2 regions of the Serratia sp. Sp408 genome follow, and region 1 is predicted to be linked to the other one. Evidence: predicted binding sites of a transcription regulator. Region 1 holds the regulator's gene; the other holds the start of a gene.
The links. Region 1 encodes LexA, which represses DNA repair genes until DNA is damaged. Its sites were predicted from a motif close to TNCTGTATGTACATACAGNA; they were not measured.

Region 2: the regulator LexA is predicted to act here: its motif matches at 1,501-1,520, upstream of rmuC (DNA recombination protein RmuC).

What each region holds. Positions count from the first base shown of each region.
Region 1 covers NZ_JBXUFT010000002.1:306,715-314,042, forward strand. Annotated here, with positions in the region: gene zur (zinc uptake transcriptional repressor Zur) at 143-652, shown strand; gene AC2AXP_RS12240 (CsbD family protein) at 753-962, opposite strand; gene dinF (MATE family efflux transporter DinF) at 1,274-2,620, opposite strand; gene lexA (transcriptional repressor LexA) at 2,765-3,373, opposite strand; gene AC2AXP_RS12255 (diacylglycerol kinase) at 3,498-3,866, opposite strand; gene plsB (glycerol-3-phosphate 1-O-acyltransferase PlsB) at 3,995-6,460, shown strand; gene ubiA (4-hydroxybenzoate octaprenyltransferase) at 6,532-7,328, opposite strand, start outside.
Region 2 covers NZ_JBXUFT010000003.1:13,490-20,817, reverse strand. Annotated here, with positions in the region: gene AC2AXP_RS12510 (tyrosine-protein phosphatase) at 38-820, shown strand; gene AC2AXP_RS12505 (DedA family protein) at 917-1,447, shown strand; gene rmuC (DNA recombination protein RmuC) at 1,586-3,133, shown strand; gene ubiE (bifunctional demethylmenaquinone methyltransferase/2-methoxy-6-polyprenyl-1,4-benzoquinol methylase UbiE) at 3,213-3,968, shown strand; gene ubiJ (ubiquinone biosynthesis protein UbiJ) at 3,982-4,590, shown strand; gene ubiB (ubiquinone biosynthesis regulatory protein kinase UbiB) at 4,587-6,218, shown strand; gene tatA (Sec-independent protein translocase subunit TatA) at 6,353-6,613, shown strand; gene tatB (Sec-independent protein translocase protein TatB) at 6,617-7,162, shown strand; gene tatC (Sec-independent protein translocase subunit TatC) at 7,166-7,328, shown strand, end outside.

The sequences.
Region 1 (7,328 bases):
TGTGAGTCGATTCACGTTTTGCCAATCCGCAGGCGTGAATGTGCCGCTGCCGGCGTGATTAACGGGAGAAAATGGCTCAACTCTCGGCGAATTGGCCGATACATGTTAAAATCGCCTTTTTTACGTACCGGGAATATTTGCCATGAACCCAACCAACCAGGAAAAGCTGCTCGCGCAGGCAGAACAACTCTGTCAGCAACGCAATGTGCGCCTGACGCCGCAACGGCTGGAAGTGTTACGCCTGATGGCTCAACAGCCCGGTGCGATCAGCGCCTATGATCTGCTCGATTTATTGCGCGTCGCCGAACCGCAGGCCAAGCCGCCAACGGTCTACCGCGCACTGGACTTTCTGCTGGAACAAGGCTTTATTCACCGCGTTGAATCGGCTAACAGCTACGTGCTGTGCCATCATTTTGAGCAGCCAATGCACACCTCCGCGCTTTTCATCTGCGATCGTTGCGGGCAGGTAACCGAGCGCACCACCGCTGGGGTAGAGGAAACATTGCAAAAATTGGCAAAAGAGTCCGGTTTTGCCCTGCGCCACAGCGTGGTGGAAGCCCATGGACTGTGCTCAGGCTGTGTTGAAGTAGAGTCTTGCGACAGTAAGCACGATTGCAATCATGACCACAGCATCGTGATTAAAAAGAAATAGTCAGGCAGGTACGTCCCTGTACCTATGGGCCAAGACGTCTAGGGGGGAACGCTGGCCCAAGGGGTGTCAAAGCGCCGCGTTCAACCGCGGGCGGATCGGATTACCAGCGATACTTGTTCTGATCTTCCCAGGCTTTGACCTCTTCTTCGGCCGCCGCCCTCTGATAGCCGTAACGTTCCTGTATTTTACCGACAAGCTGTTCACGTTTCCCTTCAATGACCGTCAGATCGTCATCGGTCAGCTTGCCCCACTGTTCCTTCACTTTACCTTTAAACTGCTTCCAGTTACCGTCGGCTTGATCTGTGTTCATAATCTCTCCGTTACCTGTGGTTAGTCAGTTTTAGATAAATCGGGCTGGCGCCAACTGATTAAAATTTATGGCCATTTAACGCTATCTCAGCAATATAAAATCACCGTATAACTCGCCAGCCACGTGACTAATTATAGTCACCGACAACCAAACGACGGAAAATACCAGTTCAAAAAACCATTAACAAACCAAATTACAGATAAAAAATCGACAAAACAGTAACTAAACGCCGCTCCAGCATCAAGGTGGAATGTAACCAGATATAAACAAAAAGCAAAAAATACAGCAAAGAAACTAATGAATAGCCAAAGTCAGTGGCTACCGGCGTGGGCAAACCAGGTGCCATTCACGCTGTGCCGGTGCCAAACCCAGCCTAATGCCAGGCCACGCAGGCCGAGAAACACCGCCAAGGCCAGCCACAAACCGTGGTTACCCAACCATGGCAGGGTGAACAGCGTCAGGCCATACCCGGCGGCGGCGACCGCCATACTATTACGCATCTCCGCGCCGCGCGTGGCGCCGATAAACATACCATCCAGCAAATAACACCACACGCCCGCCAGCGGCAATAGCACCTGCCACGGCAGATAGAGGTTGGCCAGGGCGCGCAGCTCCGGCAACGACGTCAGCGCAGCAACGATGTGCTGGCCGGCGACGGCATAAATCAGCGCGAAGCCCAGCGCCACCATACATGCCTGCCGACATGCCGCACGCCAGATGCGTCGCAGCTGTCGATCGTCCCTTGCTCCATAAGCATGGCCGGAATGCGCCTCAACGGCATAGGCAAAACCGTCCAGCGCATAGGCGGTAAAGGTCAGCAGGTTCATCAGTACCGCGTTTACCGCCACCACCTCGCTGCCGAGACGTGCGCCAAAGATGGTCAACGAGGCAAAGCACAGCTGCAGCAATAGCGATCGCAGCATGATGTCGCGGTTGAGCGCCAGCAGGCGACGCAGATTGCCACGCCAGGCGTGGCGCAGCATTGCCGGTGTAATACCACGCAGGCGCATCACCCGCCAACTGAGCCACACCCCCAGTAGCAGCGTGGCATATTCGGCAATGGCGGTGGCGGTGGCTGCGCCCTGCACGTTCCAGCCCAGCCCCATCACCAACCAGATATCCAGTACGATATTCAGCAGGTTGCCGACGATCAGCAGGATCACCGGCGCGCGCACGTACTGCACGCCCAGCAGCCAGCCCAGTAATACCAGGTTTGCCAAGGCGGCCGGCGCGCTCAGCCAGCGGATTTCCAGGAACAGCCGGGCCTGCGCCAACACCTCGGCGTCGCCACCGACGATGCTCAACGCCAGGTCGATCAACGGATGACGCAGCAGCACAATGGCCAAACCAGCCAGTAGCGCCAGCATCAGCGGTTGCATGAAGGCGCGCGCCAGTGCCAGGGGATTTTGCGCCCCCAGCGCCTGCGCGGCCAGCCCGGTGGTACTCATGCGCAGGAACAGTAACAGCATGAACAGGAAGCTGGTTGCCATCGAACCGATCGCCACGCCCCCCAGATAGTTCGGGCTGTCGAGATGACCAATCACCGCCGTATCCACCAACCCCAGCAGCGGTACGGTGATATTGGAAAAGATCATCGGCAGCGCCAGACGCCACAGGGCTTTGTCGGTATCGCTGGTGAAAGTGGCAAGCAGGCGCATAGTAACATGTTCCCGTAGGTACCCACGCTCTGGCAAGGGGAGCGATTTACCGGCTACGCCTTGAAAGCTCTTGGGTATGGTGATGTTTTGACGATGGCATCGCCCCAGAACGGGCTGAGGCGATTAGGTTCGGGGGACTGCGAGTTAGATCCAATCACCGTTGCGAATGACGCCGACGGCCAGGCCTTCAATGGTGAAGTTCTGCTGACGAAGATCGACCACAATCGGTTGAAACTCACTGTTTTCCGGTAATAACTCTACCACATTACCGTGTTTTTTCAGGCGTTTGACGGTGACTTCGTCTTCAATGCGCGCCACCACCACCTGGCCGTTACGCACGTCCTGGGTTTTATGCACCGCCAGCAAGTCGCCGTCGAGAATGCCGATATCGCGCATCGACATGCCGTTGACCCGCAGCAGGAAGTCTGCGTTTGGCTTGAAGAGCGAAGGATCGACCTTGTAGTGCCCTTCGATATGCTGCTGCGCCAGCAGTGGCTCACCGGCGGCCACCCGGCCAATCAGCGGCAGGCCGTCTTCATCTTCCATCAGCAGACGAATGCCGCGCGAGGCGCCGGAGACGATTTCGATGACGCCTTTGCGCGCCAGGGCCTTGAGGTGTTCTTCAGCGGCATTAGGCGAGCGGAACCCCAGACGCAGCGCGATCTCGGCACGCGTTGGCGGCATGCCCGTCTGCGAAATATGATCGCGAATCAGGTCGTAGACCTCTTGCTGTCTGGTAGTTAATGCTTTCATTCCGCCCCCTGTTTGTTTATACAGTCTTGCTGTGAGTATATACAGGTGAACGTGGATTGGGAACTGGAGAATGAATAAAAATCAGGGATTAGCGAGGTGCTGCGCAACATCGATTGCCTGCCGCTCAAACCAGGTATTGCCACAGTACGCTGACCCAGACAAACAGCGCCAGTGCAATCGCCAGCGACACCGCCGCCGAGCCCATGTCCTTGGCGCGGCCGGAAAGCTCGTGGTGTTCAGTGCCGATGCGATCGACGATCGCCTCAATCGCACTGTTGAGCATTTCGACAATCATCACCAGTACCACCGAACCGATCAATAAAATGCGCGCTATCGCACCCACATCCAGCCAAATCGCCAGTATGATGGCCAGCACGGTCGCCACCAGTTCCTGGCGAAACGCGGCTTCATGCTGCCAGGCGGCGGTCAATCCCTTATAGGAATATCCGAAAGCTTTGATGACGCGAGTCAAACCGGTTGCTTGATTTGCCATGTTGCGGTGTGCCTTTTATAAGTGATAAGTCATAATCTTAACGGCTCTGGTTTTTTTAACACCACAGATCTGCTACCCGGTTTCTGGTATGCTTGCGGCGCATTGCTAACAAGAGGCTTCACGTTGTTATGTCAGGTTGGCGTAAAATTTATTATAAATTATTGAATTTACCACTAAAACTGTTGGTAAGAAGTAAGGTTATCCCTTCAGATCCGGTCACGGAGTTAGGGTTGGATCCCTCACGGCCGATTTTGTATGTTTTACCTTATAATTCCAAGGCGGATTTACTGACGCTGCGCACCCAGTGCCTGGCGCAGGATCTGCCCGATCCGCTCACTCCGTTGGAGATCGACGGCGCCGTACTGCCGAGCTACGTGTTTATCCACGATGGCCCGCGCGTATTCCGCTACTACACGCCGAAAGAAGAGTCGGTAAAACTGTTCCACGATTATCTCGACCTGCACCGCAATAACCCGGATCTCGATATTCAGATGCTGCCGGTTTCGGTGATGTTTGGCCGTTCGCCGGGGCGCGAAAGCCACGGTACGCCGCATCTGCGTCTACTGAACGGTGTGCAGAAGTTCTTTGCCGTACTGTGGCTGGGACGTGACAGTTTTGTGCGTTTCTCCAATACGGTGTCTCTGCGCCGCATGGCGACCGAGCACGGTACCGACAAGATTATCGCGCAAAAGCTGGCGCGCGTGGCGCGCATGCACTTTTCACGGCAGCGTCTGGCGGCAGTCGGGCCTAGCCTGCCTGCACGTCAGGATCTGTTCAACAAGCTGCTGGCGTCCAAAGCGATTGAAAAAGCGGTAGAAGACGAAGCACGCAACAAAAAGATTTCGCACGAGAAGGCCCAGCAGAACGCCATTGCGCTGATGGAAGAGATCGCGGCAGACTTCTCTTACGAAACGGTGCGCCTGTCGGATCGCGTGCTGAGCTGGACCTGGAACCGCTTGTATCAGGGCCTCAACGTCACCAACGCCGAACGCGTGCGCCAGCTGGCGCAGGACGGGCATGAAATCGTCTATGTGCCATGCCACCGCAGCCATATGGATTACCTGCTGCTGTCTTACGTGCTGTACCACCAGGGGCTGGTACCGCCGCACATTGCCGCCGGTATCAATCTTAACTTCTGGCCGGCCGGGCCGATCTTCCGCCGTCTGGGCGCGTTCTTTATTCGCCGCACCTTCAAGGGCAACAAGCTCTACTCGACGGTGTTTCGCGAGTACCTCGGCGAACTGTTCACCCGCGGCTACTCGGTGGAATACTTCGTTGAAGGCGGTCGTTCGCGTACCGGACGCCTGCTGGAACCCAAAACCGGCACCCTGTCGATGACCATCCAGGCGATGCTGCGCGGCGGCACCCGCCCGATTACCCTGGTGCCGATCTACATCGGTTACGAACACGTGATGGAAGTCGGTACCTACGCCAAAGAACTACGTGGTGCCACCAAAGAAAAAGAAAGCCTGCTGCAGATGCTGCGCGGTCTGCGTAAACTGCGCAACCTCGGCCAGGGTTACGTCAACTTTGGCGATCCATTGCCGTTGACCTCGTACCTCAATCAGCACGTGCCGCAGTGGCGGGAGTCGATCGACCCGATCGAAGCACAGCGTCCAAGCTGGCTGACACCAACGGTCAACGATCTGGCTGGCAAGATCATGGTACGTATCAACAATGCCGCCGCCGCCAACGCCATGAATCTGTGCTCCACTGCACTGCTGGCTTCACGCCAGCGTTCGCTGACACGCGAGCAGTTGATTGAGCAACTGGAGTGCTACCTGCAGCTGATGCGCAACGTGCCTTACGCCAGTGATGTCACCGTGCCGCAGCAGTCGGCAGAGGCGTTGCTGGATCACGCGCTCAACATGAACAAGTTCGAGGTAGAGAAGGACAACATCGGCGATATCATCATTCTGCCACGCGAGCAGGCGGTGTTGATGACCTATTACCGCAACAATATCCATCATTTGCTGGTATTGCCGTCGCTGATCGCCTCTATCGTGATGCACCATCGCCGCGTCTCGCGCAGCGAACTGTTACGCCAAATCAGCCTGATTTATCCGATGCTGAAAGCTGAACTGTTCCTGCATTACGATACCGACCAATTGCCGGCGGTGTTGAATACGTTGGTCGACGAACTGGCTCGCCAGCGGTTGATCTGCGACCAGGGCGAGGAGCTGGTGCTCAACTCGGCACGCATTCGTCCGCTGCAATTGCTGGCAGCCGGCGTGCGTGAAACGCTGCAACGCTACGCCATCACGCTGTCGATCCTGAGCGCCAACCCGAGCATCAACCGTGGCGCGCTGGAGAAAGAGAGCCGTATCATGGCGCAGCGTCTGTCGGTACTGCACGGCATCAACGCCCCGGAGTTCTTCGACAAGGCGGTATTTTCCACCCTGGTGGCCACGCTACGCGCCGAAGGCTATATCAATGATATTGGCGATGCGATCCGTGAGCACACCATGGAGGTTTACAGCATGTTGAGCGATCTGATCACGCCGGAAATCAAGTTGACCATTGAGAGCGTCAGCCTGCCGGCGGACGGAAACGCCTTGCCGCCAGCGGTGGAAGAGCCCAAAGAAGACGAGTAATCGGTCGTTACCACGAAGAAGGCACCCACGCGGGTGCCTTTTTTATCTGCATCGTTTATGGCGTCAGCGCGTCAGATATAGCTCAGCGCGATACCGATAAACACCACCAACCCAACGTAGTTGTTATGCAAAAACGCCCGGAAGCAGGCATCGCGATCGCGCGTGGCGATCTGCCGTTGCTGATGAATAAACAGCGCCCCCGCCAGCAGCAGCGACCAATAAAACGCGCCACCCAACTGCGACAGATAGCCGACCGACAGCAACAGTAACAGCGTGGCGAACTGCAACAGGCCGACGATCAGCTTGTCATGGCGGCCAAACAGCACGGCAGTGGACTTGATGCCGATTTTCAGGTCGTCGTCACGATCGACCATCGCATACAGCGTATCGTACGCTACCGTCCAGCAGATATTCGCCAACAGCAACAGCCAGCAGCTCAGCGGCAAGGCTTCGCTGACCGCCGCAAAGGCCATTGGGATCCCCCAGCCGAACGCCGCGCCCAGCACCACCTGCGGCAGGTTGCTGACCCGTTTCATAAACGGATAAATCCAGGCCAGCGCCAGCGCCGCCAACGACAGCCAGATGGTCATGGCGTTCAGCGTCAGCACCAGGGCAAAGGACACCAGCACCAGCGTTACGAACAGGATTTTGGCCTCTTTTACGCTGACGCGGCCGCTCGGTAACGGCCGTTTGGCGGTACGTTTGACATGACCGTCGAAATCTCGATCGGCAAAATCATTCACCACGCAGCCGGCCGCCCGCATCAGAAACACGCCCAATACAAATACCAGCAGAATGGATACCGGTGGAATACCTTGTCCCGCCAGCCACAGCGCCCATAACGTCGGCCACAGCAACAGCAGGGTAC
Region 2 (7,328 bases), on a different contig from region 1:
GCTGGTGCTTTCTTCGACAATAATCAAGAGGATGTCTATGACTGCCCAGATTCTGCTTCATCCTTCACTTGCGCCGCTTGACGGTGGTATCAACTTCCGTGACTTGGGCGGCAACAGCGTGGCCGATGGCCGCCGTATCAAACGCGGTTTACTGTTTCGTTCCGGTTTGCTCGAACGGTTGACCGAAAATGACTGTACCTTTCTGGCCGGCGTGCCGGTACGGTCAGTGCTCGACTATCGCGATGCCGACGAAGTACAAGCCAAACCGGATGTGCTGTGGAGCGGTGCCGATTACCACCATTTCCCGGCCAACCCGTTGAGCAACGAGGTTAACGCCAACCTGGAAAGCCTGACCAGCGAAACCCTGGCAAACTTTGACGCGCGGGCCTTCATGCTGGAACTGTATCGTCGATTACCGTTTGGCAATGCGGCATATCGGCAGTTGGCCAACCTGCTGGCGCAGCCGGACGCCGGCGCTATTGTTCAGCACTGTGCGGTGGGCAAGGACCGTACCGGCATCGGTTCGGCACTGGTGTTGTTCGCGCTGGGGGCAGACCGGGCCACGGTTGTGGAAGACTATCTGCTGACGGAAACCACGCTGGCCAGCTTCCGCGAACATATGCTGGATCAGCTGTCCATTCGCCTGAACGACGCGGCGCTGGCGCAGTTTGCCTTCGTATTGAGCGCTCGCGAAGAGTTCCTGATGACTGCGCTTGGCTGCATCGATACACAGTACGGCAGCACCGATCGCTGGCTGGAAGCGGAGTACGGGCTGGGGGACAGCCAGCGCGAAACCCTGCGGGCGCACTATCTGGAATAGTCGTACAGCAAGCGCAATGTTTAGCCGGGGTTTAACCAACGTCGGCGGGCATTGCGTATCCTTGGGCAAAGGATATCCGGTATCAAGGAGACGGGTTTGAATCTGAACGACATTATCCACTGGGTCAGCGAAGTCGTGCGGCAGCACGAGGGCTGGGCCATTCCCATCATTTTCTTCCTGGCTTTTGGCGAATCGCTGGCGTTTCTGTCGCTGTTGCTGCCAGCCACGGTGATCCTGCTGGCGTTGGGGGCGCTGATTGGCGAAAGCGGCATTGCGTTCTGGCCGATTTGGGCTGCCGCGGCGGCGGGCGCCTTTTTTGGCGATTGGCTTTCCTATTGGGTCGGCTACCATTATCAGCAGCGGGTGGCGCATATGTGGCCGCTGTCACGCAATCCGCAACTGCTGGTGCGTGGCCACGCGTTTTTTGAACGCTGGGGCGTGCTCGGCATCTTCTTCGGGCGCTTCTTTGGCCCCCTGCGCGCCGTAGTGCCGCTGGTCGGCGGCATCTGTGCCATGCCGCAGCGCTATTTTCAATTGGCCAATATTACCTCGGCGATGATTTGGGCGTTCGGCATTCTTGCGCCGGGCGCATTTGGTATCAAGTGGCTAAGCCAGTGGTTTGGCTAGCGCTTTTGCTGTTTGCTCAGCGTTTCGCATTATTACCTGCAACATGCAAATCAGGCTGGACATCCATACAGTCTCCCCTTAACGTGACCGCAGCGGGCGTGTTACGCGCTGGAATAGAACAGGGTAACGGGAGGCAGGGTGGATACCAGTCTGATTTACGGTATTGGCGGGAGCGTGGTCGGCTTATTGCTCGGGTGGTTGATCGCCAATTTGCGGGTTCAGCAAAATCAGGCGCAGCACGAAACCGAACTGCGCCTGCTGGAGCAGTCGCTGCATCAGGCGCAGCAGGACATCACGCTGCGCCAGGAAACGCTACAGCGCCAGGAACAGCAGTTGCGGCAAAACGATCTCGAGCTGCGCAACGTGCACGGGCAACTGGCGGCGACGCAGGAAAAGCTGAGCCAGCTCGAGCACTGGCGCAACGAATGCGAACTGCTGAATCAGGAACTGCGCGCCCAGCGTGAGGTGAACAGCGTGCAGGAAGCCGAGCTGCGCGAAGTCACTATCCGTCTGGAAGAAACGCGCATGGCCGCAGAGGAAAAACAGCGCCTGCTGATCAATAGCGAGCAGCGTCTGACTACCCAGTTCGAAAACCTGGCCAACCGAATATTTGAGCACAGCGGTCGTAAAGTGGATGAACAGAACAGGCAGAGTCTGGATCGCCTGCTGCTGCCGCTGCGTGAACAGCTCGACGGTTTCCGCCGCCAGGTGCAGGACAGCTTTGGTCAGGAGGCACGGGAGCGCCATACCCTGACGCATGAAATCCGTAATCTGCAACAGTTGAATGCCCAGATGGCTCGGGAGGCGATCAACCTCACCAAGGCGTTGAAAGGGGATAACAAAACCCAGGGCAATTGGGGCGAGGTGGTGCTGAGCCGGGTACTCGAAGCGTCCGGCCTGCGCGAAGGTCATGAATACGAAACCCAGGTCAACGTGCGGCTGGATCACCAGAGTCGTATGCAGCCGGACGTAATAGTGCGGTTGCCGCAGGGGAAAGACGTGGTGATCGACGCCAAAATGTCGCTGGTGGCCTACGAGCGCTATTTCAACAGCGAAGACGACGCGGAGCGAGAAGCGGCGTTGAGCGAACATATCGCATCGCTGCGCGGGCATATTCGTTTGCTGGGCCGCAAGGATTATCAGCAATTACCGGGCTTGCGCTCGCTCGATTACGTGCTGATGTTTATCCCGGTCGAACCGGCCTTCCTGTTGGCGATAGATCGGGAGCCCGAATTGATCAGCGAAGCGCTGAAGCACAATATCATGCTGGTTAGTCCGACCACGCTGCTGGTGGCGTTACGTACCATCACCAACCTGTGGCGCTATGAGCATCAGAGCCAGAACGCCCAGCGTATCGCCGATCGTGCTGCGCGGTTGTATGACAAAATGCGACTGTTTGTCGATGATATGTCGGCGTTGGGGCAAAGCCTCGACAAAGCGCAGGGGAGCTATCGCCAGGCGATGAACAAACTGAGTGAAGGCCGTGGTAATCTTATCGGCCAGACTGAAGGTTTCCGCGCGCTGGGGGTCGAAGTAAAACGCCCGATCAACCCGCTGTTGGCGCAGCAGGCCAGCGCTCAGGATCGGGGGGATTCGCCGGCGGCGGACGAGGAACACATCAGCGCGCTGTCAGAAGCCCATGACGACCAGGACGGCCGGGAATCACGCCACGCATCGCAAGGCTGAACGCCGCTGCAAGGTGGGGTATTTCGCCGGGTTCTGGTACACTCCACAACACAAAATTGACTGAATAGCAGGCAGGACAATGGCAGATCAATCGCAGGAAACCACCGATTTCGGTTTTCGCACCGTAGCCCGTGAAGAAAAACAGGCCATGGTTGCTGACGTTTTTCACTCGGTAGCCGCAAAATATGACGTGATGAACGATCTGATGTCGTTTGGCATCCATCGTGTCTGGAAGCGTTTTACCATCGATTGCAGCGGCGTGCGCCGGGGCCAGCGCGTGCTGGATCTGGCCGGCGGTACTGGCGACCTGGCCGCCAAGTTCTCCCGCATGGTGGGTGAACAAGGGCAGGTGGTGCTGGCGGATATCAACGAATCGATGCTGAAGATGGGCCGCGAAAAACTGCGCGACCGTGGCATTGTCGGCAACATCAGCTATGTGCAGGCCAACGCCGAAGCGCTGCCGTTCCCGGACAACTATTTCGATTGCATTACCATTTCCTTCGGGTTGCGCAACGTCACCGACAAAGACAAGGCACTGCGTTCCATGTTCCGCGTCCTAAAGCCGGGCGGCCGTCTGCTGGTGCTGGAGTTTTCCAAGCCGCTGCTGGAGCCGTTGAGCAAAGCCTACGACGCTTACTCCTTCCACGTATTGCCGAAGATTGGCGAACTGGTGGTGAAAGATCCGGACAGTTACCGTTACCTGGCCGAGTCGATTCGCATGCATCCGGATCAGGAAACGCTGAAAGGCATGATGCAGACCGCCGGTTTTGAAAACGTCAGCTATTTCAACCTGACCGGCGGCATTGTCGCTTTACATCGCGGCTTCAAGTTCTGATATGGACATGCCGATGCTGTTAACCCCCTTGCTGACCGGCGTGCTGGAAACCACGCTCAATAGTCTGCTGTTCCGCGATCGTAGCATGAAGATGGCCCGTCAGCGCTTGGCCGGCAAAGTGCTGCGTATCGAACTGCAAGAGTTTTCCTCGCCGCTGATACTGATCTTCAGCGAGCAGCGGGTAGACGTGCTCGGCCAATCGGAAGACAGCGCCGACTGTACGGTGCAAAGCCGAATACCGGTGCTGCTGAAGTTGCGCGATCGTCAGCAGCTGTCACCGCTGATGCGTAGCGGCGAGCTGATTGTCGAAGGCGATATACAGGTTGTCCAACAACTGGTGGGATTACTCGATCTGGCTGAATGGGATCCGGCGGAATGGCTGGCTCCTTACGTCGGCGATATCGCAGCGCAAGGTATCACCCAGGTGTTCGGCAAAGGCGCCGGCCTGCTTAGAGCGGGGGTGCAAAGCCAACTGCATTACGTGGCGGAAACGTTGACCGAAGAATGGCGCGTGGCGCCAGGTCCCCTGGAAGTCGTGTGGTTCAATGAAGAAGTGGATGCGGTGAGCCGCGATGTTGAATCCCTGTTAGTCCGCATGGACAAGTTGGAGGGTAAGCGATGACCCCTGGCGAACTACGCCGCCTGTATTTGATCGTGCGTGTTTTTCTCAGTTATGGCCTGGATGAACTGATTCCCAGGATACGGCTGACGCTGCCGTTGCGTATTGGTCGCCGTCTGCTGTTCTGGATGCCAAATCGTCACAAGGACAAACCGTTGGGCGAGCGTTTACGGCTGGCATTGCAAGAGCTGGGCCCGGTATGGATCAAGTTTGGCCAGATGATGTCGACGCGGCGTGATTTGTTCCCGCCGCAGATTGCCGATCAACTGACCCTGTTGCAGGATCGGGTAGCGCCGTTTGACGGCGCGTTGGCGCGCCAGCATATTGAACTGGCGATGGGGGGCCCACTGGAACAATGGTTTGACGATTTTGACCAGCAGGCGCTGGCCTCCGCCTCCATTGCCCAGGTGCATACCGCGCGCTTGAAAAGCAACGGTCAGGAAGTGGTGCTGAAGGTGATTCGTCCCGATATTGGGCCGATTATCAAGGCCGATGTACGCTTGATGTACCGTTTGGCCGGCTGGGTGCCGAAGCTGTTGCCGGACGGCCGCCGTCTGCGCCCGCGTGAAGTGGTGCGCGAATATGAAAAGACCCTGCTGGATGAGTTGAACCTGCTGCGTGAAGCGGCGAACGCCATCCAACTGCGCCGTAATTTTGAAGGCAGCCCGATGCTGTACGTGCCGGAAGTCTATTCGGACTACTGTCGCGAAAGTGTGCTGGTGATGGAACGCATCTATGGCATACCGGTTTCCGATATCCCTACGCTGGAAAAGCAGGGCACCAACATGAAGCTGCTGGCAGAACGTGGTGTCCAGGTATTCTTTACCCAGGTGTTCCGTGACAGCTTTTTCCACGCCGACATGCACCCAGGCAACATATTTGTCAGCTACGAACATCCGGAAGATCCATGCTATATCGGCATCGACTGCGGCATCGTCGGTTCCCTTAACAAAGACGACAAGCGCTATCTCGCTGAAAACTTTATTGCTTTCTTTAACCGGGATTATCGCAAGGTGGCGGAGTTGCACGTTGATTCCGGCTGGGTACCGCGTGATACCAACGTCGAGGACTTTGAGTTTGCCATTCGCACCGTATGCGAGCCCATTTTCGAAAAGCCGCTGGCGGAAATATCTTTCGGCAACGTATTACTGAACTTGTTTAATACCGCGCGCCGTTTCAATATGGAAGTCCAGCCGCAACTGGTGTTATTACAGAAGACCTTGTTGTATGTTGAAGGTCTGGGGCGGCAGCTCTACCCGCAACTGGATCTGTGGACCACGGCGAAGCCGTTCCTGGAAAGCTGGCTGCGCGATCAGGTCGGCATCCCCGCAGTGGTGCGCGCGCTGAAGGAAAAAGCCCCGTTCTGGGCGGAGAAACTTCCTGAATTACCTGAATTATTTTATGACAGTTTGCAACAGCACAAACTGTTGCAACAAAGCGTCGATAAGCTGACTCACCAAATGCAGGCGCAGCGCGTTCGCCAAGGCCAATCACGTTATTTGTTCGGCGTTGGCGCTACACTGTTAGTCAGTGGCACGATGCTGCTGTTGGGGGGCACCGAGGTGCTCCCGGCCTGGATGATGGCCGGCGGAGTCGTCGCCTGGCTAGTGGGTTGGAAACGCGCGAGCTGAATATATTCCCCTTTGCCCACGTTCTCGGTGCCGCTGTATGACGAGAATGGCGCTGAGGGGCTCGTAACCTGGTTAAAAATTGCCGTATAATGCGGCAAATTGAAATAACCCCTGTAAAGATAGAGGTAATTGGAATGGGCGGTATTAGTATTTGGCAATTGTTGATCATCGCAGTGATCGTGGTGCTGCTGTTCGGTACCAATAAACTCCGTACTCTGGGGTCAGATCTCGGTGCATCAATCAAGGGCTTCAAAAAAGCGATTGGCGATGATAATACACCGCCAGCGAACACCACTGAAAAAAACAGTCACGATGCTGACTTTACGGCTAAGCCTATCACCGATAAGCAGCCGGAAGCGAAAACTGAAGAGTCGAAGAACAAAGAGCAGGTATAAACCGTGTTTGACATTGGGTTTAGTGAACTGCTGCTGGTATTGGTAATCGGTTTGGTGGTGCTTGGGCCGGAACGATTGCCAGTCGCGGTAAGAACGGTTGCGGGCTGGATCCGCGCGCTACGTTCGCTGGCCGCGTCGGTGCAAAACGAACTGTCTCAAGAGTTGAAGCTGCAAGAACTGCAGGACAGTTTGAAAAAGGCCGAGCAGGCCGGGTTGCAGAATCTGACGCCAGAGCTGAAGGCATCGATGGATGAACTGAAAGATGCGGCTGAATCGCTGAAACGCTCGTATACCGACCATGGCGATGACCCTGCTCCGACGATTCATAATCCGCTGGTAACCGAGCCGGAGGCGCTACATGACGGCGTCACCCCTGCTGAGGCGGCAAGTAGCGTGACGGCTCCGGCCGCCACGCCTAAAGCAGTGGAAAATGCGCCGCCGGTAGCGCCGCCTGAGTCGCTGCCGGCTGCCGAACACGCGACCAAGGCCAGCATCGAACCTGTTGTGGGTAAAACCCCTGCGTCTCACCAACCTAATGGCGATCGTTAAAACATGGCTGTTGAAGAAACCCAGCCGCTTATCAGTCATCTGATTGAACTGCGTAAGCGTCTGTTGAACTCGATTATCAGCGTACTGGTGATTTTTATCGCATTGGTGTTTTTTGCCAATGATATTTACCAGCTGGTTTCTGCACCGTTAATCAAGCAGCTGCCCG